4 regions of the Cronobacter malonaticus LMG 23826 genome follow, and region 4 is predicted to be linked to each of the others. Evidence: predicted binding sites of a transcription regulator. Region 4 holds the regulator's gene; each other region holds the start of a gene.
The links. The regulator PurR, encoded in region 4, represses purine synthesis genes. The targets are predictions, from matches to a motif close to CANGCAAACGTTTGCNTG.

Region 1 (5,805 bases), 350 kb from region 4:
ACCCGGCGCGGTATAAACTCATTGGCTACCGCTTCGCCCTGCGCCGTGAGCGGGCGCGGCTGCGGCACGTCCGGGATGGCGACATCGAGATGCGGGAATAAAAGCTCACCGACCCGGTACGCCTCTTCCAGATGCGGATAACCGGAGAGAATAAAGCTGTCGATGCCAAGCGCTGCGTATTCATTAATGCGCGCCGCCACCGTTGGGCCATCGCCCACCAGCGCTGTGCCCGCGCCGCCGCGCACCAGACCGACGCCCGCCCAGAGGTTCGGGCTGATCTCAAGCTGGTCGCGCCGACCGCCGTGCAGCGCCGCCATGCGCTGCTGGCCGACGGAGTCCTGACGCGCGAACGCCGCCTGCGCTTTGGCGATCGTTTCGTCGTCGAGATGGGCGATCAGCCGGTCGGCGGCCTGCCATGCTTCTTCCGTGGTTTCACGCACAATCACATGCAGGCGAATGCCGAAGCGTACCGTGCGTCCGTGGGCTGCCGCTTTGGCGCGCACCTGGGCTATCTTCTCTTTTACCTGCTCCGGCGGCTCGCCCCAGGTCAGGTAGAGATCGACCTGCTCGGCAGCCAGATCCTGCGCCACGTCGGACGATCCGCCGAAGTAGAGCGGCGGGCGCGGTTGCTGTACCGGTGGGAACAGCAGCTGCGCGCCGCGCACCTTAATATGCTTACCTTCAAAATCGACCTTCTCGCCTTCGAGCAGGCGGCGCCAGACGCGGGTAAATTCGGCCGACGCCTCATAACGCGCCGTGTGATCAAGGAACACGCCGTCACCGGCCAGCTCCTGCGGATCGCTGCCGGTCACCAGGTTAAAGAGCGCGCGGCCGTTAGAGAGCCTGTCCAGCGTCGCTGCCTGCCGCGCCGCCACGGTCGGCGATACCACCGACGGGCGCAGCGCCACCAGGAATTTCAGCCGCTGGGTGACCGGGATCATCGAGGCTGCGACCAGCCAGGCGTCCTCGCAGGAGCGCCCGGTTGGGATCAGCACGCCGGTAAATCCGAGGCGGTCAGCGGCCTGGGCAATTTGCTGCAAATAACCATGATCAACCGGGCGAGCCCCTGCGTCGCTGCCAAGATAGTGACCATCGCCGTGGGTGGGTAAAAACCAGAACAGATTCAGACTCATGATTTCGCTCCTTCAGTAGCGCCGGACCAGATGCGGCTGCGGATATCGACTTTTTTCGGGACCAGATGGTTGTCATAAAACAGATCGGCGGTGTGCTGTTGGCGCACGGCCGTCTCTTCATTCACGGGCGTGATACGCGTCGGCGGGCGGTGATCGAAATAGAGCTCAATGACCGGCTCCGGCAGCCCGATGCTTTGCGCGAACAGTTTCACGCTCTCTTTGCGCTGGCTGCGCGTCAGGGCGTCCGCTTCGCTGAAGCTCTCCAGCACGCCTGTCAGGAACTGACCATATTTTTCGGCATAGGGGCGCGAGGCGAGGTAGAACGATCCGGTGAGATCGAGATCGGTGCCGTCGGTCAGCACCCGCACGCCGCCCTGAATGAGCGCGGCGGAGTAGTACGGGTCCCAGATGGCCCAGGCGTCGACGTTACCCTGCGTAAACGCGGCGCGCGCATCGGCGGGCGTGAGATAGACCGGCTGAATATCGGTAAATTTCAGGCCGGCTTTTTGCAACGCGCGCAGCAGCAGATTGTGCGAGCTGGAGCCTTTCTGGAACGCGACCTTATGGCCTTTCAGGTCGACGACGCTTTTAATCGGGCTGTTTTCCGCCACCAGCAACACCTCGGCTTTCGGTTTCGGCGGCTCGCTGCCGACATAGACCAGATCGGCGCCCGCCGCCTGAGCGAAGATCGGCGGAATGTCGCCGGTACTGCCGAGATCGATGCTGCCGACATTGAGCGCTTCAAGCAGCTGCGGGCCCGCCGGGAATTCCACCCAGGTGATTTTGGTGTTCGGGTAACGCTCCTCAAGCAGATGATGGCTTTTCGCCAGCACCATGCTCACAGAGCCTTTCTGATAGCCGATGCGCAGCGCCTCCGGCTGCGGCTCGGCGGCGCTGGCGCCTGCGGCAAAAAGCGCGAGGCTGGCTGCCAGCAGTGGTGCGGCGTGACGACGCAAAAGATTAAGCATGTAACGTTCTCCTTGTGAACTGCGGCGCAGGGGTTGCCAGATGGCGGCGGGTCAGCGCCTGCCAGAAAGTGTCGAGGGCATCGTCAAGACGCGTTTGTAGCTGCGGGGAAAAGCGCGGCTGATGGTGGTAATCCAGCACTTGCGTGTCGTCAGCGAAGACACCATGCAGGATCTCCTGCGCTTTCAGGGCGTTAAGCACAGGTTTAAGCGCGTAATCCAGCGCCAGCAGATGGCCGGCCGAACCCCCGGTCGCGACCGGCAACACGACTTTTTTCTCCAGCGCCCGTTCGGGCAGGAGATCGAGCAGCGTCTTCAGCGCGCCGGAAAACGAGGCCTTATAGATGGGGGTGGCGATGATGACGCCGTCGGCCTGCTGAAGCTGTTCAATCAGCGTCAGGAGCGCCGGGCTGTCGAAGCGGGCGTAGAGTAAATCTTCTGGCGCGAAATTCTGGATATGCCAGTGACAGATCTCGACATCCAGTCGGGTAAGCTCGCCTGCGAGATACGAGAGCAGGGCGCTGGAGCGTGAAGGAAAGCGTGGGCTTCCCGCCAGAGTAATAACCCGCATACCACCTCCTTATAACCAAAATAATGGTTTTCATTAACATTAATAACAATATGAGAGGATAGTGGCAGAGGGGCTGGCCTTGAGAAACTAAAAATAGTGGCGATGCTTTGCTGAAAAATGCATAAAACGACGCTAAAAAGAAAACGTTTGCTTTCACACGGCCTTTTTTGCCGCAGGTCAATTCCCTTTGTGAAGCGGATCGCAGATAATAGCGCCCCGGTTTGCACACCGGGAATCCAGGAGAGTTCATGTACTACCCCTTCGTTCGAAAAGCCCTTTTTCAGCTCGACCCCGAGCGCGCTCACGAATTGACCTTCCAGCAAATGCGCCGCATTACCGGCACACCTCTTGAAGCGCTGCTGCGCCAGAAAGTGCCGTCTAAACCGGTGACCTGCATGGGGCTGACGTTTAAAAACCCGCTGGGGCTTGCTGCGGGCCTTGATAAAAACGGCGAGTGCATTGACGCCCTTGGCGCGATGGGCTTTGGATCGGTGGAAATCGGCACCGTGACGCCGCGCCCGCAGCCGGGCAACGACAAGCCGCGTCTGTTCCGCCTGGTCGAAGCAGAAGGGCTGATTAACCGCATGGGCTTTAATAATCTCGGCGTGGATAACCTGGTGGAGAACGTCAAAAAAGCGCATTTTGACGGCGTGCTCGGCATTAATATCGGCAAAAATAAAGACACGCCGGTAGAACAGGGTAAAGATGACTATCTGATCTGTATGGAAAAAGTCTTCCCCTACGCCGGGTATATCGCGATTAATATCTCGTCACCCAATACGCCGGGTTTGCGCTCGCTGCAATATGGCGAGGCGCTGGACGATCTTCTCGTCGCCATTAAAAATCAGCAGCAATTGCTGTCGCAAAAGCACCATAAATATGTACCCGTGGCGGTAAAGATCGCGCCGGATCTTTCTCTTGAGGAATTGATCCAGGTGGCCGATAGCCTGGTGCGTCATAATATTGATGGGGTTATTGCAACCAATACGACGCTCGATCGCAGCCTGGTGCAGGGTATGAAATATTGCGATGAAACGGGCGGATTAAGCGGCCGTCCTCTGCAATTAAAAAGTACGGAAATCATTCGCCTGTTAAGCCAGGAGCTGCAAGGACGCCTGCCGATTATCGGCGTCGGCGGTATTGATTCCGTTATTGCCGCGCGGGAAAAAATGGCGGCTGGCGCTTCGCTTATTCAGATCTATTCCGGCTTTATTTTTAAAGGCCCGCCGCTTGTAAAAGAAATTGTGACCCATCTTTAAGCATTTCCTTATCTGAGACGGCCAGGGCTTTATTTTCAGCCCTGGTTGTTTTATATTCCGCGGTTGTTGCTAATTTAAACGTCATAGTCTTAGATTATTGAGGGAATAAACGAAGCGGCAAAATAAGGGAAATAATTTTGAGTTTCAGCGTGGTGGGGGGTAATGATGCGTATAAAGCCGGACGATAACTGGCGCTGGTATTATGATAACGAGCACGACCGTATGATGCTCGATCTGGCCAACGGCATGCTGTTTCGCTCGCGTTTTGCCCGCAAAATGTTGACGCCTGACGCGTTCGATCCTTCGGGATTCTGCGTTGATGACGCCGCGCTCTGGTTCTCCTTCGATGAAAAATGCCGTGAACTTCCTCTCGCCGCTGAACAGCGCGCTGAACTGGTGCTGAACGCCCTCGTCGCTATCCGCTTCCTGAAACCCCAGATGCCGAAAAGCTGGCATTTCTTAACCCACGACGCCGCCGAATGGTCGCCGAGCTGTGGTGATGCCGCCTGCGTATGGCTGAGCGACAGCGGCGAAGCGGTCTGCCTTCTGGTGGTCGAGCCTGGTGATAACGCGACGCTTTGTCTGCTGGCGCAGCCTGCGTTGACGCTCGCGGGCCGCGCGATGCAACTGGGTGATGCGATTAAAGTGATGAATGACAGGCTCAAACCGCTGGCGAGCGCCCCGCATCTGAGCCTTGATCAGGCGGTTTAACGCGCGAGCCGTATCGGGCCTGCCGGCACGCAGCTACAGCTTAAGAACGTGCCGTCATCGCTGAGCGCGCTTTTCTTCAATGGCGTAACTTCCCCTTCCAGCAGCGTCACGCGGCAGCTGCCGCAAATCCCGGCGCGACAGGAGTAGGGCACACGAATGCCCTGCTGTTCAAGCTGCTCGAGCACAACCTGCTGATTATTTCCGCTAAAGCTTTTGCCTTCCCATTCGACTGAAACCTTCGCTGCTGCGTTTGCCGCAGGCATCACGCTCTCTTCCACTTCACCTGCGCCATAGAGTCGTGCCGGGCCGGTCGAAAGGACTTCAACGCGATCGCCTGCGCGGATCACGCCGCTGTTGCGGGCAATGAGATTCTGGCCGAAATCGACATCGCCGTTATCCAGCGCCGTGCGGAATTTTTGCAGCGTCGCGAGCGGCTCGCCGCTCGGATGTTTGCGTCCGCGCTCGGGGCTGACGGTAGTGAAAACGCAGCGGCTGCACGGTTTGGCGACATCAAACACCACGTCGCCAATGCGAATCACTTTCCAGGTATCTTCAGCCCAGGCCTCAACGCCGGTCACAACCAGATTCGGGCGGAACTGATTCATCGTTACACCCGCCGGGCAGCGTTTTTGCAGATCGCGCAGCGAGGCTTCATTAGCGAGCAGATATGGAAAGCCATCGGCAAAACCGAGCGGTACCCCGGGATGAAGTTTTACGCGGCGCGTAAGCGACGGGCCGACCCAGCGCAGTTGCACATCGCGGCCAAAAAAGCCGCTCAGCCACTGGTTAACGCTTTCGGGCGCGATAAGCGCGGTGAAATGATTGCCCCAGACTTCCGTCGGCGCGGGAAGCGTGGCGAAGTCATTGAAGCGAATGGCTGCGCTGCTGCCGTCCGGCGCGGTGAGGTGCAGCCCGTCCGGCAGCAGCGCGGGCGTGAAAAGCACCATTTGCGGATACTGGCGCGCGGTAATAAAGGTGCCATCGGTTTCCGTCACCATAAACGCGCGGTCAAATGTCAGGCCGCTGACATCCGCCAGCGCGTGGGAGACCTGCAACCCACGCATCGATTTCACCGGATGAATAAAAAGCTGCGATAAAACCATGGCGTATGCCCTCCCGGCATAAGAAATAGAAGGGCAACTTTATGACATGCGTGCGGGATTGGC
Region 2 (5,805 bases), 2.1 Mb from region 4:
ATCCGCTCGCCTTTCGGGTAGCCGCGCCGCCTCGCGAAAGCGATGCAGAGCACCATCAGACTCAGCCCCAGCAGCAGCCCCGGCAACACGCCCGCGATAAACAGCGTCGCGATGGACACGGTGCCGCCCGCCGCCAGCGAATAGATAACGGAGTTATGGCTGGGTGGAATAAGGATCGCCTGCACTGAACCGCTCGCCGTGACCGCCGCGGCGTATTCACGCGGGTAGCCTTTCTTTTCCATCTCCGGGATCATCACGCTGCCGATAGACGCGGTATCCGCCACCGACGAGCCGGAAATCGCGCCGAAAAACGTCGAAGCGACAATATTCACCAGCGACAGCCCGCCGCGGATAAACCCCACAAACAGATAGGCGAAGTTCACCAGCCGACGAGCGATGCCGCCTTCGGCCATAATCGCGCCCGCCAGGATAAAAAACGGGATCGCCAGCAGCGTAAATTTGTTAACGCCGCTGGTTATCTGGATCATCAGCGCCTCCAGCGGCAGATCTATCCAGAGCGCGCCCACGATGGCGCTCAGGCCCACCGCGAAAGCGACCGGCATCCCGAGCGCCAGCAGCACTGCCAGCGTGGCCAGTAAGATAAATGCGTCCATAACGTTCTCCGCTAGCTATGGTTGCCAATGAGCACGACCGGGCGGTTCTCCTGAGAGCCCCACAGCAGCCGCTCGATGACGAACAAAATCATCACCGCCGAGCCGATGGGCAGCGGCAGATAACTTTCTCCTGACGTGAGCACCGGAAACTCCGCGACGGGCTGCTCCCACAGCTCCATGCACAACAGGGCGCTGTAGTAAAACATCACCAGGGAAATGATGAGCATCAGCAGATCGACCACGCGCGCGCAGACCCGCTGCGCAAATGGCGGCAGGCGATCGGTCAGCATGTTGACCGCGATATGCGAGCCTGCGCGGTAACCCACCGCCGCGCCGATAAAGGTAAACGTCACCATGCAGATAATAGCGACCGGCTCAGGCCAGGATTCTCCCCGGTTGAGCACGTAACGCGAGAAAATCCCTATCGGGATCACGACCGTCATGATTAACAGCGCGACCCCGGCCACCATCATGGCGAGCAGGTACAGGCGATCCATCCAGACCAGAAAGAATCGGGACATAAATACTCCGCAGAGGATGAGGCGCCGGGGCCAGCCCGGCGTTAGACGTTATTTGACGTCGGCGATGGCTTTCATCAGATCCTGATGCTTCGCGCCATACTGGTCACGCACCGGCGCGGTCGCGTTAACGAAATACGCTTTATCGATCTCGTGGAACTGCACGCCGCCCGCTTTCATTTTGTCGAGCGCCTGCTTGTTGTAGGCATTCCACAGTTCACGCTGCTCCATTTGCGCCTCGCGAGCGAGCGTCAGGATTTTCTGCTGCTGCTCGGGCTTGAGCTTGTCCCACTTCACTTTCGAGTAGAGCAGCATTTCGGGGATGATGAAGTGGCCGCTCAGGGTGTAGTGCTTCGCGACCGGCAGGTAGTTGTGCGCGATATAGGTCGGCGGGTTGTTTTCAGCGCCGTCGATAACGCCGGTTTGCAGGCCGCTGTAGACTTCGCTCACGCCCATCGCCACGGCGTTCGCGCCCATCGCTTTCAGCGTGCCGATAGCGACCGGGCTACCCTGTACGCGGATTTTCATGCCTTTCAGATCGTCAGGCTTCACGACCGGGTTTTTGGTGATTAAATTGCGGGTGCCGGAGTCCATCCAGCCTAAAAAGACCAGCCGTGATTTCGGGTTGCTGGTGAGTTTGTCGCCGATTTGCTTGCCGATATCGCCATCGATGACCTTGTGCATATGGTCTTCATCACGAAACACGTAAGGCAGCGTAAAAACCTCGATCTCCGGCAAAATCGCCGCGACCGGGGCCATTGAAACGCGGATCATGTCGATAGCGCCCATCTGCGCCTGTTCGATCATCTGCTTCTCATCGCCCAGCACGCCGCCCGGAAACGTTTTAATTTCCAGCTCGCCGTTGGTTTGTTGTTTTAACTTTTCACCCATGTTTTGCACGGCGACGACATTCGGGTATCCCTGCGGGTGAACATCGGCCGCTTTAATCACTTGCGCATGAAGAGCGGGCGCAAACAGCAGTGACGCGGTGGAGAGGCAAAGACCGGCCAGGGCCGGGATAAATCGCTTTTTCATCGGGTCGCTCCAGAGGATAAGGACAGGCTAGTTATAAAACGGTGTTTTGATTTGTCGGTTATAAACTAGACGACGTCCTGTAAAGGCAGGGTGAAGCGCCTCACAAAAGCAACAACTTTGAAACAAGGGTTTAAAAAGAATGTGACGTGAGTTCAGAAAGCCGCATGACGGCGGCTTACGGCAGGGATTACTGATTTTTACGCAGCAGATAGCGATACGGCAGCGTTTCGGTTTGCGAGGCCACCAGTTCATGCTCCATAAAGCGGCAGAAGCCAGGGATATCGCGCGTCGTCGCCGGATCATCGGCCACGATCAGCAGCGTTTCGCCGGGCTGCATATTACGCACGGTTTTACGCACCATCATTACCGGCTCAGGGCAGCGCAGCCCGAGAGCGTCCAGGGTGTGGTCAGGGTTGGCGAACAGATCGGTCATGCTTCTCTCGGCGTTATGAAAAAACCGCCTTAGTTTACCCCCCGTTTTTTGTGACGCAACTCATGTGAACGATTGCGTTAAAATTAACCATTGCATTGATGATACAAAGCAGTATCATGCGGCGGCTTTTGCGCAAACGCGCTGCGTCTGCCTTAGCATGAAGATGAACTGGGTTCCCTCACCCCAACTAACAAAAAGGTCACAATATGACGTCTTTTACTCCTGGTCAGCGGCGCAATGCGCTCGTCTGGCTTTCGTTGTTTCATTTGTTGGTAATCACCTCCAGCAACTATCTGGTGCAGCTGCCCGTCTCCATTTTTGGTTTTCACACCACCTGGGGCGCGTTTAGCTTTCCGTTTATTTTCCTCGCCACCGATCTGACTGTGCGCATTTTTGGCGCGCCGCTGGCTCGTCGCATTATTTTCGCCGTGATGATGCCAGCGCTGCTGGTCTCCTATGTGATCTCCTCGCTGTTTTATATGGGGAGCTGGCAAGGGTTTGGCGCGCTGTCGCACTTCAATCTGTTCGTCGCGCGTATCGCGACCGCGAGCTTTATGGCCTATGCGCTCGGGCAGATCCTCGACGTGCATGTCTTTAACCGCCTGCGCCAAAGCCCGCACTGGTGGCTGGCGCCGGGCGCGTCACTGCTGCTCGGTAACGTCAGCGATACGCTGTCGTTCTTCTTTATCGCCTTCTGGCGCAGCCCGGATCCGTTTATGGCCGAACACTGGATGGAAATCGCGCTGGTGGACTACACCTTCAAGGTGCTTATCAGCCTGGTGTTCTTCCTGCCGATGTACGGCGTGCTGCTGAATATGCTGTTGAAAAAGCTGGCGGATAAATCCGATTTCCACGTGCTGCAGCGCGGTTAAAGGTTCACGGAATTTCTTGTGTTAAGATGCAGGGATGGGTCGTATTGACCGTCTCTTGTAAAGGAATAAGTGAATGCGCAATCTGGTGAAATATGTCGGTATTGGCCTGCTGGTGATGGGGCTTGCCGCCTGCGACAACAAAGACAGCAACGCGCCGGCCAGCGCCGGTGCCTCACAGAGCGAAGCCTCCGGCCAGCCGGTCAGCCTGCTGGACGGTAAACTGAGCTTCTCCCTGCCGGCGGATATGACCGATCAGAGCGGTAAAGTGGGCACCCAGGCGAACAACATGCATGTCTACTCCGATCAGACCGGCCAGAAAGCCGTGATCGTTATCGTCGGCGAGAAAAGCCAGGAATCGCTGGAAGTGCTGGCGAAGCGTCTTGAAGATCAGCAGCGCGCCCGCGACCCGCAACTGCAGGTCGTGACTAATAAAGCGATTGAAATCAAAGGCCAGAAGATGCAGCAGCTTGACACCGTCATCTCTGCCAAAGGTCAGACCGCTTACTCCTCCGTGGTGCTGGGCAATGTCGATGACAAACTGCTGACCCTGCAAATCACGCTGCCTGCCGATAACCAGCAGCAGGCGCAGAGCACCGCAGAGAACATCATCAACACCATCGTGGTGAAGTAATCCGCAGTAAAGATTACGCTTAAAACCGCGGCCTGCCCTTTACGGGGCGGGCCGTTTTTTTAGCTGTACGCTTAAGAGAATGGCGAGCAGCACCAGCCCCGCCGCCGCCAGATAGATCGCCGGTACGCCCGCCCAGGCCATCAGCACGCCTGCCGCCGGGCCGGTTATCCCGAGCGACAGATCCATAAACAGCGTATAGGTGGCGAGCGCCGCGCCCTGATTACTCTGCGGCACCGCCTTCACCGCCACAACGCCGAGCGCCGGGAAGACCAGCGAGAAGCCTGCGCCTGCGAGAAACGTCCCCGCTTTCGCCATCCACGGCTCCACCGCCAGCCCAACCATCAGCAACCCGACCGTTTCCACCACGCCGCAGATAAGCGTCACGTTAATGCCGCCCAGCCGGTTAATCGCGTTAGGGAATAACAAGCGTGTGCCGACAAACGCGCCGCTGAACAGCGTTAGCGCGAAGGCCGCGCCATCCCAGCCTTTCGCCTGATAGAACAGCGTAATAAACGTGGCGATCACCCCGAAGCCGGAAGTAGTGAGCGCCAGCGCCATGCCGAACGGCCAGACCTTGCCGAGCACCGCGCGAAACGGCAACGGTTTCCCCTTGCTCGCCTTCACGGCCGGACGCGGCAGGGCTAACACAATGCCAAGCAGCGCAACCCCCATAATGACGCCCGCCACCAGCGGCAGGCCGCCGTGGCGGTACAGCAGCGCGCCGAGCGGCGCGCCCACGGCCATTGCGCCGTAGGTGACCACGCCGTTCCAGGAGATCACTTTGCCGATATGCGTCGAACCGACCACGCCGACGCCCCAGAGCGTCGAGCCGGTTCCCGCGCAGCTCTGCCCAAAGCCCAGCACCACGCGCCCGAGACACAAAAGCGCCAGCGACAACAGCGGCGCGCCGCCACCCCACCACGCCAGAAAATAGCTCGCGCCGCTCAGCAGACAGCCCGACATACCGACGATCACCACGGTTTTCGGCCCCCAGAGATCGGCATAGCGCCCGGCATGAGGACGGCTTATCAGCGTGGCGATATACTGAAGACTGATAACCAGCCCCGCCCAGAACGGGCTAAACCCCATCACATCATGGACATAGCCCGGCAGTACCGCGAGCGGCAGGCCGATGGTCAGAAAGGTAGCGAAGTTGAAGATAACGATAGAGACGATTTTCAGGTTCAGCCGCAAGCCGCTTAATGCGGGGTCGGCGCTTACATCCGGCATGACATTTCACTTTTTTGGCAACAGCGGTAGCGTCAGTATAAACCTGAAATTTCCTTCAACGGAAACGCCCGCGTTTCAGACTTCCCCCCTGCGGCGCAATGCCCATTGCACACTACACTAAGAAAGCCCTCATAAAAGGAATTGGTTATGATTGGTCCACAACGACCCCAACCCCAACAAGATAAAGTCGGCCTGCATATGCTGCAAAAGCTGGCAGCGCTGGTGATTATTCTGGCCGGTATTCACGCCGCGGCGGATATGATTGTTCCGCTGCTGCTGGCGCTGTTTCTGGCGATTGTGCTCAACCCGCTGGTGACCTGGTTTATGCGCCGGGGCTTTCGCCGTCCTGTCGCCATTACTATCGTCGTGTTTGTGATGCTGATAGGCCTGACGCTGCTGTTAGGCGTGCTGGCGGCGTCGTTTAATGAATTTGTCGCGTTAATGCCGAAATATAATAAGGAACTGACGCGAA
Region 3 (5,805 bases), 1.8 Mb from region 4:
GAGAGCAGGTTTTTCACCCAGTCCGGCGCGAACTGCAGGATCAGCGGCTGCTGAGAAACGCCGAGGCCTACCGCCAGCGACAACGCGATAATCATGATCGCGCGGCGGTTTAACGGTTCGCGGGAGACGATACGCACGCCGGAGGCCGCAATGGTGCCGAACATCACAATGGTCGCGCCGCCCAGTACCGGCTCAGGAATATGCTGAACAAAACCACTCACCGCCGGGAACAGGCCGAGCACAATCAGCATCAGCGCCACCACAAAGCCGACATAGCGGCTGGCGACGCCTGTTAACTGAATAACGCCGTTGTTTTGTCCGAAGCAGGAGTTCGGGAAAGTGTTGAACACGGCGGAGACAAACGAGTTCAGACCGTTCGCCAGCACGCCGCCTTTCAGGCGCTTCATATATAGCGGGCCGGAGACCGGCTGTTCGGAGACGTCAGAGGTGGCGGTGATGTCACCGATGGTTTCAAGCGAGGTGATCATAAAGACCAGCATCAGCGGCAACAGCAGGTTCCAGTCGATGCCGAGCCCGTAATGCAGCGGCGTCGGGATCATGATCAGCGCGCTCTGTGCAGGTGCCACGCTTTGCGGCAGCATGTCCATCGCCCAGGCCAGCAGATAACCCACCGCCATCGCAATCACCAGCGACGCGACGCGCAGGTACGGGTTGCGCTGGCGGTTAAGGAGAATAATCACCGCCAGCACCGCGCCCGCCAGCAGCAGGTTTTTCGGCGCGCCGAAAGTATGATCGCTCATCGCGGCATAGCCGCCGCCAATTGATGTCAGCCCGACCTGAATCAGCGAAAGACCGATAATCATCACCACGACGCCGGAAACCAGCGGCGTGATAATGCGGCGCGCCAGGTGAAGAACGCGGGAGATGACCATCTCAGTGCAGCTCGCCAGCATCAGGGTGCCAAACAGCGCGGCCATCATCGTTGGCACGTCCGCGCCGCCGGTTTTCAGCGCCGTACCGCCCATAATGAGTGGTGCCACAAAATTAAAGCTGGTGCCCTGAATAGAAAGCAGCCCGGAGCCGACCGGCCCCCACGCTTTAATCTGAATAATCGATGCCACGCCGGAAGCAAACAGCGACATGCTGATGATGTGCTGGGTGTCCTGCGCGGGCAATCCCAGAGCCTGACAGATCAAAAGCGCAGGTGTGATCACTGCAACGAACATCGCCAGAAGGTGCTGGCAGGCAGCAAACAGCGTTTGCGGCAGCGGTGGACGGTCTTCCAGACGATAGATCAGTTCACTATTTCGCACAGGCGCAACCGTTTGCGCATTTTCAGACTCAAGGGTATTAGAGGACATCAACAAAATCCCACGATGGAAAAGCGGACATTCTAGCGGAGTACATCACAAAAGCAAACGATTGCATATGTGGTGGCACGCCGATGCCCGGAGGGGCAGACACTATCAGGAGAAACAATGCAATAACGTCCGGCGGATATCATTCATGGAGGGGCCGCCAGGAAAGGTAATAATAGAGGAGCTAAAAAAGCATTTGCGATGAGGGATTCTCCTCTCCCGCTTAAGAGGAGAAATCTGTTAAAGACGCTCAATCTGTATGATAAGACGGCCGTAAAGCGTACCTGGCGAAACGGCCTGATTGGTTAATTTGACAGCCTGGATACCAAAAACGGTTTTTCCCGTGGCGTCCGGGACGGGTAATGTGTCCTTATTAATGGCAACAGGCGTGTTATCTTCCCTGAAGATGCCCATGCCTACTCCTTTCGCGCTGTTTTGTGAAAGATAGCTATTGGCTAAGGTTGTTCCATCCGCATCGTCAGCTTGTCCAACAAACCTTACGCTAATATGGCCCGCCTGTGCGGCCTGAGCGCAACTGTCACCGTTGCCGATATTACTGATATAAATATTAGTGAATTCAGGATCGGTGGCGTCGCTACCCTGATTAACCATATCTGAAACGCTGGTATAGAGAGAAAGCATCTCTTTATTGAGCGTGACCTGACAACGATCCGATGTTGAGTTTACTTTCCCGCAGACGGATAACGTTGCCGAAACATCCTCTGTGGTCGCATTAGCCGTGCCTGAGGAGAGCAGAAGAGCGAACAGCCACCCTGCCAGATGCCTTTTATTCACGATCGCTCCTTAATGTAATAATGAATGACCCCTTATTCAGCGCTACGTTCAGTTTGAATCGTGCGTTAAATACATTAACCGAAAGAATGGATTTTATTGCTAACGAGAAAATGTTTAGGATTTTTACTTTACAGTAAAACTCCTCTCCCGCAGGAGAGGAGTTGAATATTACAGACGCTCGATTTCTACGGTCAGTGAAGACGTCACTGCACCCGGCGTCACTTCCTGATTGGCCAGTTTTACCAATTCTAAGTTGAACTCCGCAGAACCACGAAGATCGGATAAGACGGTAAGATTTTCAAGTGTTCCGGTATTAACCTCAATGGGTTGTTTTGTCGGACCATAAATACCTACACCCACGCCTTTAGCGCCGCCGCTTTCCACATAGGAATTCGCCAGCACATTGCCATCGGCGTTATCCGGCGTACCGGTAAATTTCAGCGCGATATGTCCAGCCTTGACAGCTTCGCTACAGACGACATTATTTTGACCGTTTTTATGTTCGCCAGAAATGAAGGCATTAACCACGGTCGGTTTATAGGGCTGTTCTCCCTGCAGCGGCAGATGGCTAACTTTGTTTTCCATATAAACCACTTCTTTATCCAGCGTGACAACGCAGCCTGCGTTGACATTGTTTAATACGCCGGATATGGAGACGGTTGCCGGTACGTCCTGAGTTTGCGCCATTGCCTGCGCTGTACCTGCCATTAATAATGCGGCGAGTGCAGTATGTAATAAATTAAGTTTCATCTTTGTTTCCTTACAGTTGACTTATTGATGTAATAAATATCTCAGAGATAGATAAACAGAACTGCTGGCTTTCGCTTCCTGCTATGTGAATAAACATGATGGTCTACTCCTCCAGCTAACTTCTTTTATGCTTTCCTTGCCTTTTTTCCAGACGATGGGTATTAAACGTCCTGAAGGGTTTACAAACGCTCTACGTCAATCGTTAGCACGCCATGTACCGTTCCGGCTGTCGCCGTCTGGTCTTTCAGTTTCACTACCTGGAAACCAATACCCTGCTGTGCGTCTTTTGACACCGTATAGGCCGTACTGTTAATACTGACGGGTTTACCTTTATTATCGAAAAGCCCAATAGCGACACCGGTCGCGGCGTTTTCTCCGGTACTGGCATTCGCGAGTGCGCTGCCCTGGCTGTCATCTGCGGTACCCAAAAATCGATAAGACAGTTTTCCCTGCTCAATCAGAGCATCGCACTCTTTATTTCCTTCAATATGAAGGGGAACAAAGGTCATGTTGTCGGCATCATCACCCAGCTCTATTAGATTAGAGACATCGCCGCGTAGATAAATGGCGCTTGCATTGGCTGCCAGCGCGCAGGTTGCCTCAGAGGAGCCTCTTGCAATTCCCGTAATCGTCAGCGTTGCAGGCACATCGGAGGCGCTGATTTGTGCATGCGCAACCGTTGCCATCAATAAGGTCGAGATCATCAACCCCGTTAAAGCTAATTTCATGTCATAACTCCAGAACATGATTTTTGTTAATTGATAATCTATAAAAATAATGCCAGGAAAATACGTCTTGATATCAACCCCGGAAAAAGACAATGCGCTTATTGCATTTAAGAGATGGCTTTATCCCAGGTTGTTATGAAGCATTATGATTACAGGCGAACAACTTCTACTGTAATGGACGCCTGGACATTACCTTCGACAACTTCCTGACCGGTAAGGCCAACCACTTGCGCACTCAGACTCAAAGGTTTAGGTGTAACAGGAATAGCCCCTTGATTAATCGCGATTCGTCCAAGGCTACTTAAAAACAGGCCAACCCCAACGCCTTTAGCCGCATTTTCACCGGTCGCTGTATTAGCAAAAACGCTGCCTTCAACCTCATCGGCAGGCCCTGTAAAGCGGACAGCAATTTTGCCTTCCTGAATACGCCGGATACAGATCTCATCCCCTGTCATAGAAACGGAAAACGTACCGTCAAAATGATCGGCCTTCCTCTTGCTCTGAGGGACAATGGTAGTTTTGTCGGCCAACAGGTTAACCACATCTTTATCCATCAAGACGGTACATGCGCCATCTCCGGAGGTAATGGCACCATCAACAATGATATCCGAGGTGGACATAACGTTATCAGTAGTTTCCGCATGTACGGCACTCATAAAACAGAGTGTTGAAACCAAGGCGCAAACAACAGACTTTCTCATGCTTATTATCCTATACATGACATGAATCATAAGCCGAGCAAACTGGCCCTGCTTATTACTGCGAAAAATCAAAAATATTTCATTTGTATTGTCATATTAGCCTGTACACACCTGCAACAATTCTCTGTGCTGAGAGCTTTATTCTCGCAGAGTCTGTGCGTTGACCATTAAAAATTGGTTAAGATGTCGGCACGGCTAAAATGAATGAAATATCCATTCAGCACTGAATACTTAAACAGGCGGATGCTTTAAAAAAGCATCCGCATTAATAAAGACTGAATGTGCTATATACACCGGCGGCTTCACACCGCCCCTGGCTTACAGACGTTCGATTTCAATCGTGACGGAGCTGGTTACGCTACCCAGTTGTGGGTTTTGGCCTTTCAGCTTCACCATCTGCAGGCCAATCACGTTACCTTCGGTTGAGGCCTGCAGATAATCGCTGGAGTTAACCTTCAGCGCCTTACCATCGCTAAAGTTAAAAACGCCCACCCCGACACCTTTTGCGGCGGTTGCAGAGGCATCGGTATTCGCGAGTACCGTCCCGTCGGCATTATCGGCCGTACCGACGAATTTAAACGCGATAGAACCTTCTAGAACATTTTGAGAGCAATTCCTACCAGCTACATACAGATATACGGGCGTGGATGCGCCAGCGGTAACGCTCTCACCCTGCTCAACGAGTTTGTCGATTTCACTGGTTAACGTCACGGAGCTTTTATCAATGTTCACAGCGCAACCATCAACATCATCTGCCATTACGGTGCCCGTAACGCTCAGCGTTGCAGAGACATCGTTTGGGTTAGTTGAAGCATGTACAGTACCTGCCATCAGCAGAGCAGAAACAGCTAACCCTAAAATAGACTTTTTCATGTTTTTAGATCCTTTAAAAATAAATCAGGTGACAAGCAATCGTATTGTTAATAATTAATCGGTTGTCTGTTGCTTCCGGGTGCGAAAACGGACAAGGAAATACCGTTTTACAGAAAGGCTAAGTTGCCATCACGCGAAACAGTTATTAGTCCCCACTTTTTCAGTATATGCAGATATGCCTTTCATGGTGCGCTATATAAATAGCGGTAGCATGTACGGTGCAACAGTCAATAACGATTTACAGGCGCTCGATCTCAATGGTCACTGAGCTGGTAATATTACCGGCCTGAGCATCTTCACCATTCAGTTTAACCATCTGCAGACCAATAGTATTACCGTTTGGAGAAGCGACGATATAATCCTGACCATTAATATTCATTGGCTTGTTCGCATCGTTAAAAACACCAATGCCTACACCTTTAGCAGCGGTGGTTGAAGTATCAGAATTTTTAAGCGCCGTATCATCAGCATTGGCAGCTACACCAGTAAATTTATAAGCAATAGTACCTGCTTCGATGTTGCTGGCACAGTTTTCACCGACAATATTCAGTTGCACGGTTTCAACAGCGGTAGCATCATCACCCTGATTAATTAAGTTATCGACATCATCTGACAGTGCAACTGATGATTTATTGGTGG
Region 4 (5,805 bases):
CACCGCGAGTTCGCTTTTCACATCCGGGCGCTCGCCGCTGCCGCCTTTCGGCAGTGAGAACCAAAGGCTCGCCATCGCCACAAGGCCAAGTCCGGCCGTCGCCAGAAACGACATTCGCCAGCCGATGGTTTCACCAAGCCAGGTTGCCGCCGGCACGCCACCGATATTGGCGATGGTCAGGCCCATAAACATCGTCGCGACGGCGCTCGCCTGTTTATGCTTCGGCACGACGCTTGCCGCCACCACCGAGCCGAGGCCGAAGAACGCCCCGTGGTTAAGACTGGTGAGAATACGCGAGGCCATCAGCGTCATGTAATCCGGCGCCAGTGCCGAGAGCACGTTGCCGAGCGTAAAAATCGCCATCAGAAAAATCAGCGCGCTACGCCGTGCTCGGTGCGACAGCAAAAGCGTCATCAGCGGCGCGCCCACCATCACGCCGACCGCGTAGGCGCTTATCAGCATACCGGCGGCCGGAATCGAGACGTTGACGCCATTCGCTATTACCGGCAATAAGCCCATCGGAGAAAACTCGGTCGTGCCAATGCCAAAAGCACCAATAGCCAGTGCCAGTAACGGGAAATTGACTTTCATTCATCGCTCCAGAAATTGTACAACAGCGCCGGAATACCCGACGTTACAGCAGGATGCAGAAAAGGATGGCAGTTTCAGTCAGAAAAGATAAGTGACAAAAACAGCAAAATATTATTGCGTGGGTGTTAAAGAACACGCAAAAGTTGTTATTAGCGAATGATAAGGGAATAACGAGAAAAAGAAAGGAAACGGCGAGCGGGCAGCGCTTAAGCGCAAGAGAAGTATAAGAAAGCGGGAGAACCGATACGCGCTCCCGCCTGACGCTTAATGCAGGATGGCGGTAAAAGCGCCCGCCACAATAAGACCCAGCACAACAATGGTGGTGACCAGCGAAAATTTCAGATCGGTACTCATGGTATTCTCCTTAAAGACCCCATAAAAATCAGGTAGTGGGCATTTTTGCATAAACAATCCGAAAAATCCTGCGACATTTAACCAGATATGCGTTTTCCCTCTTCCCCTTTCGATAAAGATAAGCCAAAATTCGTCGCTACTTTATTCGGTACCGGCCATCGACCCCTCCTCACGATAAATGTCGCGTTTCCCGGCATGCCGCACTCTCCTCGCGGCAGTCAGGGGTGTATACAGGCAAACGATTAACCCGTGATTTTACACGGCTCAGCCAGGGGTCTGGAGTGATTATTAATGGCAACAATTAAAGACGTCGCGAAGCGAGCCAACGTTTCCACAACAACAGTCTCACATGTAATTAACAAAACCCGTTTTGTGGCGGAAGAGACGCGCAACGCGGTTTGGGCGGCTATTAAAGAATTACACTATTCGCCAAGCGCCGTGGCGCGCAGCCTGAAGGTGAACCACACCAAATCTATCGGGCTGCTGGCGACCAGTAGCGAAGCGCCCTATTTCGCCGAAATCATCGAAGCGGTTGAGAACAGCTGCTTCGCCAAAGGCTATACGCTAATTTTGGGCAACGCGCATAACAATCTGGAAAAGCAGCGCGCGTATCTGTCGATGATGGCGCAAAAGCGCGTCGACGGCCTGCTGGTGATGTGTTCGGAATACCCGCAGCCACTGCTCGCCACGCTTGAAGAGTATCGTCATATCCCGATGGTGGTGATGGACTGGGGCGAAGCGAAAGCCGATTTCACCGACTCGGTTATTGATAACGCGTTCCAGGGTGGTTATCTCGCCGGGCGTTATCTTATCGAACGCGGCCATCGCGATATCGGTGTGATCCCGGGGCAGCTTGAGCGCAACACCGGCGTCGGGCGCTTCTCCGGCTTTATGAAAGCGCTGGAAGAAGCGGCTATCAAAGTACCGGAAAACTGGATCGTGCAGGGCGATTTCGAGCCGGAATCTGGTTACCGCGCGATGCAGCAGATCCTCTCGCAGCCGCAGCGTCCCACCGCTATCTTCTGCGGCGGCGATATTATGGCGATGGGCGCTATCTGCGCCGCCGATGAGATGGGCCTGCGCGTGCCGCAGGATATTTCCATCATCGGCTACGACAACGTACGCAACGCGCGTTTCTTTAGCCCGGCGCTGACGACTATCCATCAGCCCAAAGAGACGCTCGGCCAGACCGCGTTCAATATGCTGCTCGACCGCATCGTGAACAAACGCGAAGAGTCGCAGACCATTGAAGTGCACCCGCGCCTGATCGAACGCCGCTCGGTGGCGGATGGCCCGTTCCGCGACTATCGCCGTTAATCCTTCCGGGAGCCGTATTACTGCGGCTCCCGCAGCCACTCCTTGTTCAGCGTTTCACTGTCCCCCAGATAATCGAGCAGCCAGCGCAGCGCGGGCGAGGCGTCGCTTTGCCGCCACGTCAGGCAGCAGGCGGCATCCGGAAACGGGTTTTCGAGCGTTAGCGCGCGCCACTCTCCGCTGTCGAGCCACGGCTTCGCAAAGTGCGTCGGCACCATGCCGATACACAACCCTTCGCTCAGCGCATCGGCGGCGCAGTACCAGTCCGGCACCACCACGCGCCGCTGGTTATCCAGCAGCCAGGTGATACGCTTGGGCAGCGATCGCGACGTATCTTCCAGCACCAGTGAGGGGTAATCGCGTAGCCTGTCGTCGCTGAGCGCGCCCGCGTGCTGCGCCAGCGGATGATGGTGCGCCACCACGCAGCGCCAGCTCAGCATGCCCATATCGCGAAACGCGAAGCGCCCGCCAACCGGAATCGCCTGTGTGGCCCCGATGGCAAGTTCCACGCGCCCGTCCGCCAGCGCGTCCCAGACGCCGTTAAACACCTCCTGCGACACCTGCAACTCCACATCAGAGAAGTGCCGGTAGAAATCGAGCACCAGCCGCCGGACGCGTTCCGGGCGCACGATATTGTCCACCGCGATGGAGAGCTGCCCGCGCCAGCCGTTGGCAATCTGCTGGCACTGCTGTCTGGTGATCATCATTTTTTTGATGACAGAACGCCCCTCGCGCAAAAACCAGGCCCCGGCGGGTGTCAGAACCACATCACGATGGCGGCGCTCGAAGAGCGACACCGCAAGCCACTCCTCAAGCTGGCGCACCGTATAGCTGACGGCAGAAGGCACGCGGTGCAGTTCTGCCGCTGCCGCGGTGAAACTGCCGGTGCGCGCCACGGCGTCCACCACTTCGAGGGAATATTCAGACCACATTTTTTGCCTGCAAATTTTTTGAATGGAACCGGCAAATATTAGCGTTTCACAAGCGGGATTGCACTCCGTACACTCCTGGCTCTTTCGCGTAATAAGAAGTGAGTTAATGTGATGCGACCTGATAAAGGATTTCTTTGCTGGCTGGCCGGGCTGAGCGTGCTCGGTTTTCTGGCGACCGACATGTACCTGCCCGCATTCGCCGCTATCGAGGCGGATCTGCACACAGTGCCTTCGGCTATCAGCGCCTCGCTGAGCCTGTTCCTGGCCGGATTCGCCCTGGCGCAACTCGTCTGGGGCCCGCTCTCTGACCGTTTTGGCCGTCGTCCGGTTTTGCTGGCGGGGCTGGGAATTTTCGCACTTGGCTGCCTTGGCACCGTCTGGGTAGAGAGCGCGGGCGCGCTGCTGGCCCTGCGCTTTATTCAGGCCGTGGGCGTTTGTTCCGCTGCGGTAAGCTGGCAGGCGCTGGTAACTGACCGCTACCCGGCGCAGCAGGCGCGTCGTATCTTCGCGACCATCATGCCGCTGGTGGGGCTTTCGCCTGCGCTGGCACCGCTGCTCGGCAGTTGGATCCTGAATCACTTTTCCTGGCAGGCGATTTTCGTTGTGCTGTTTGCCATCACGGTACTGCTGATTATTCCGGCGCTGCGTCTGCCTTCCGGCGCGCCGCAGGGTAACAAAAGCGGCGAGCCGCTGAGCTTTATGATGCTGCTGCGCTCGCGCGTCTACAGCGGCAATGTGCTGATTTACGCCGCCTGCTCCGCGAGCTTTTTCGCCTGGCTCACCGGTTCGCCGTTTATCCTGCATGAGATGGGCTATAGCCCGGCGGTGATCGGCTTAAGCTATGTCCCGCAAACCATCGCGTTCCTCATTGGCGGCTATGGCTGTCGCAGCGCGCTGCAAAAATGGAATGGCGAAGCCCTGCTGCCGTGGCTGCTGGCAGGCTTCGCGCTGAGCGTGCTCGCCACCTGGCTTGTGGGTTTGAGTGATGCTGTTACGCTCACCACGCTGCTTATTCCCTTCTGTCTGATGGCGATGGCGAACGGGGCGATTTACCCTATCGTGGTCGCCGCCGCGCTGCTGCCGTTCCCGCAGGCCACCGGACGCGCCGCCGCGCTGCAAAACACGCTCCAGCTGGGGCTTTGTTTTGTGGCAAGCCTGGTGGTGTCGTGGCTGGTCGCGACCCCGCTGCTGTCGACCACCAGCGTTATGCTGGCGACCGTACTGCTGGCGGGTCTTGGCTTTTGGCTACGCGGGCCTCAGCAAGTCACGCAGTCATCAGCCGCGTGATAATATGAAATTTTTGTGATTAGCTTGCTAACGGTCAACAGTTGAATCATCGTAAAGCGAGGCCTATACTGATTCGCGGCTCTACAATAATTAGCATAAATATTATGTAGTAACGGGAGCCGCTGGCTCCCGTTTTTATCTGGAATGACATTTCTGGCAAGGGTCATCTCCCTTCCTCTGTTCTACGTCGATATCAGGCTCGCGGACCTTTCCGTGATATTTCTCACATACCGAAAATTGCGACTACGCTGTTTGAAGGTTCTGATCACATCAGTGATGGAGAAGCTATGAGTTCATCGTGTATAGAAGAAGTCAGCATACCGGACAACCACTGGTATCGCATCGCAAGTGAACTACTCAGCCGGGCCGGGATCGCTGTTAACGGCGCTGCCCCTTCCGACATTCAGGTGAAGAATCCTGACTTTTTTAAACGGGTGTTACAGGAAGGTTCTCTCGGTCTTGGCGAAAGCTATATGGACGGCTGGTGGGAGTGCGAGCGGCTCGATCTCTTTTTCACCAAAGTGCTGCGCGCGGGCCTGGAAGACCAGTTGCCCCACCACCTCAAAGATACGCTGCGCATTCTGGGCGCTCGCCTGTTTAATCTGCAAACCAAAAAACGCGCCTGGATTGTCGGCAAAGAGCATTACGATCTCGGCAACGATCTGTTCAGCCGCATGCTCGACCCGTACATGCAGTACTCCTGCGGCTACTGGAAAGAGGCGGATAACCTTGAGGACGCCCAGCAGGCGAAGTTAAAACTTATCTGCGAAAAGCTTCAGCTTAAGCCTGGCATGACGCTGCTTGATATTGGTTGCGGATGGGGCGGACTGGCGTCGTTTGCCGCGCAGCATTATGGCGTGTCGGTCACCGGCGTGACCATTTCTGCCGAGCAGCAGAAAATGGCGCAGGAGCGCTGCCAGGGGCTGGATGTCACTATTCTGTTGCAGGATTACCGCGATCTCGATTCGCAGTTTGATCGCATCGTCTCGGTGGGCATGTTTGAACATGTCGGGCCGAAAAACTACGCCACCTATTTTGATGTTGCTGACCGCAATCTCAAGCCTGACGGGCTTTTCCTGCTGCATACCATCGGCTCGCGTAAAACCGATAACAATGTCGATCCGTGGATCGACAAGTACATTTTCCCGAACGGCTGCCTGCCGTCGGCGCGCCAGATAGCCGCCGCCAGCGAACCGCATTTCGTGATGGAAGACTGGCATAACTTTGGGGCGGACTACGATAAAACGTTGATGGCCTGGTATGCGCGTTTCCTGGCCGCCTGGCCGGAGATTGCGGATAACTACTCCGAGCGGTTTAAACGTATGTT

Region 1: the regulator PurR is predicted to act here: its motif matches at 2,806-2,823, upstream of pyrD (quinone-dependent dihydroorotate dehydrogenase).
Region 2: the regulator PurR is predicted to act here: its motif matches at 2,662-2,679, upstream of tusA (sulfurtransferase TusA).
Region 3: the regulator PurR is predicted to act here: its motif matches at 1,373-1,390, upstream of AFK66_RS18990 (nucleobase:cation symporter-2 family protein).

Annotation. Positions count from the first base shown of each region.
Region 1 is NZ_CP013940.1:2,566,880-2,572,684, reverse strand. It holds gene ssuD (FMNH2-dependent alkanesulfonate monooxygenase) at 1-1,133, opposite strand, end outside; gene AFK66_RS12185 (sulfonate ABC transporter substrate-binding protein) at 1,130-2,101, opposite strand; gene ssuE (NADPH-dependent FMN reductase) at 2,094-2,669, opposite strand; gene pyrD (quinone-dependent dihydroorotate dehydrogenase) at 2,918-3,928, shown strand; gene AFK66_RS12170 (cell division protein ZapC) at 4,094-4,639, shown strand; gene AFK66_RS12165 (YcbX family protein) at 4,636-5,742, opposite strand.
Region 2 is NZ_CP013940.1:82,007-87,811, reverse strand. It holds gene AFK66_RS00380 (TRAP transporter large permease) at 1-614, opposite strand, end outside; gene AFK66_RS00375 (TRAP transporter small permease) at 626-1,135, opposite strand; gene AFK66_RS00370 (TRAP transporter substrate-binding protein) at 1,184-2,167, opposite strand; gene tusA (sulfurtransferase TusA) at 2,355-2,600, opposite strand; gene AFK66_RS00360 (7-cyano-7-deazaguanine/7-aminomethyl-7-deazaguanine transporter) at 2,807-3,472, shown strand; gene AFK66_RS00355 (DcrB family lipoprotein) at 3,546-4,103, shown strand; gene AFK66_RS00350 (MFS transporter) at 4,143-5,333, opposite strand; gene AFK66_RS00345 (AI-2E family transporter) at 5,481-5,805, shown strand, end outside.
Region 3 is NZ_CP013940.1:4,049,387-4,055,191, reverse strand. It holds gene AFK66_RS18990 (nucleobase:cation symporter-2 family protein) at 1-1,322, opposite strand, end outside; gene AFK66_RS18985 (fimbrial protein) at 1,560-2,114, opposite strand; gene AFK66_RS18980 (fimbrial protein) at 2,283-2,864, opposite strand; gene AFK66_RS18975 (fimbrial protein) at 3,044-3,592, opposite strand; gene AFK66_RS23080 (fimbrial protein) at 3,742-4,293, opposite strand; gene AFK66_RS18965 (fimbrial protein) at 4,612-5,166, opposite strand; gene AFK66_RS18960 (fimbrial protein) at 5,405-5,805, opposite strand, start outside.
Region 4 is NZ_CP013940.1:2,215,172-2,220,976, forward strand. It holds gene AFK66_RS10500 (MFS transporter) at 1-591, opposite strand, end outside; gene cydH (cytochrome bd-I oxidase subunit CydH) at 856-945, opposite strand; gene purR (HTH-type transcriptional repressor PurR) at 1,237-2,262, shown strand; gene punR (DNA-binding transcriptional activator PunR) at 2,280-3,191, opposite strand; gene punC (purine nucleoside transporter PunC) at 3,303-4,478, shown strand; gene cfa (cyclopropane fatty acyl phospholipid synthase) at 4,766-5,805, shown strand, end outside.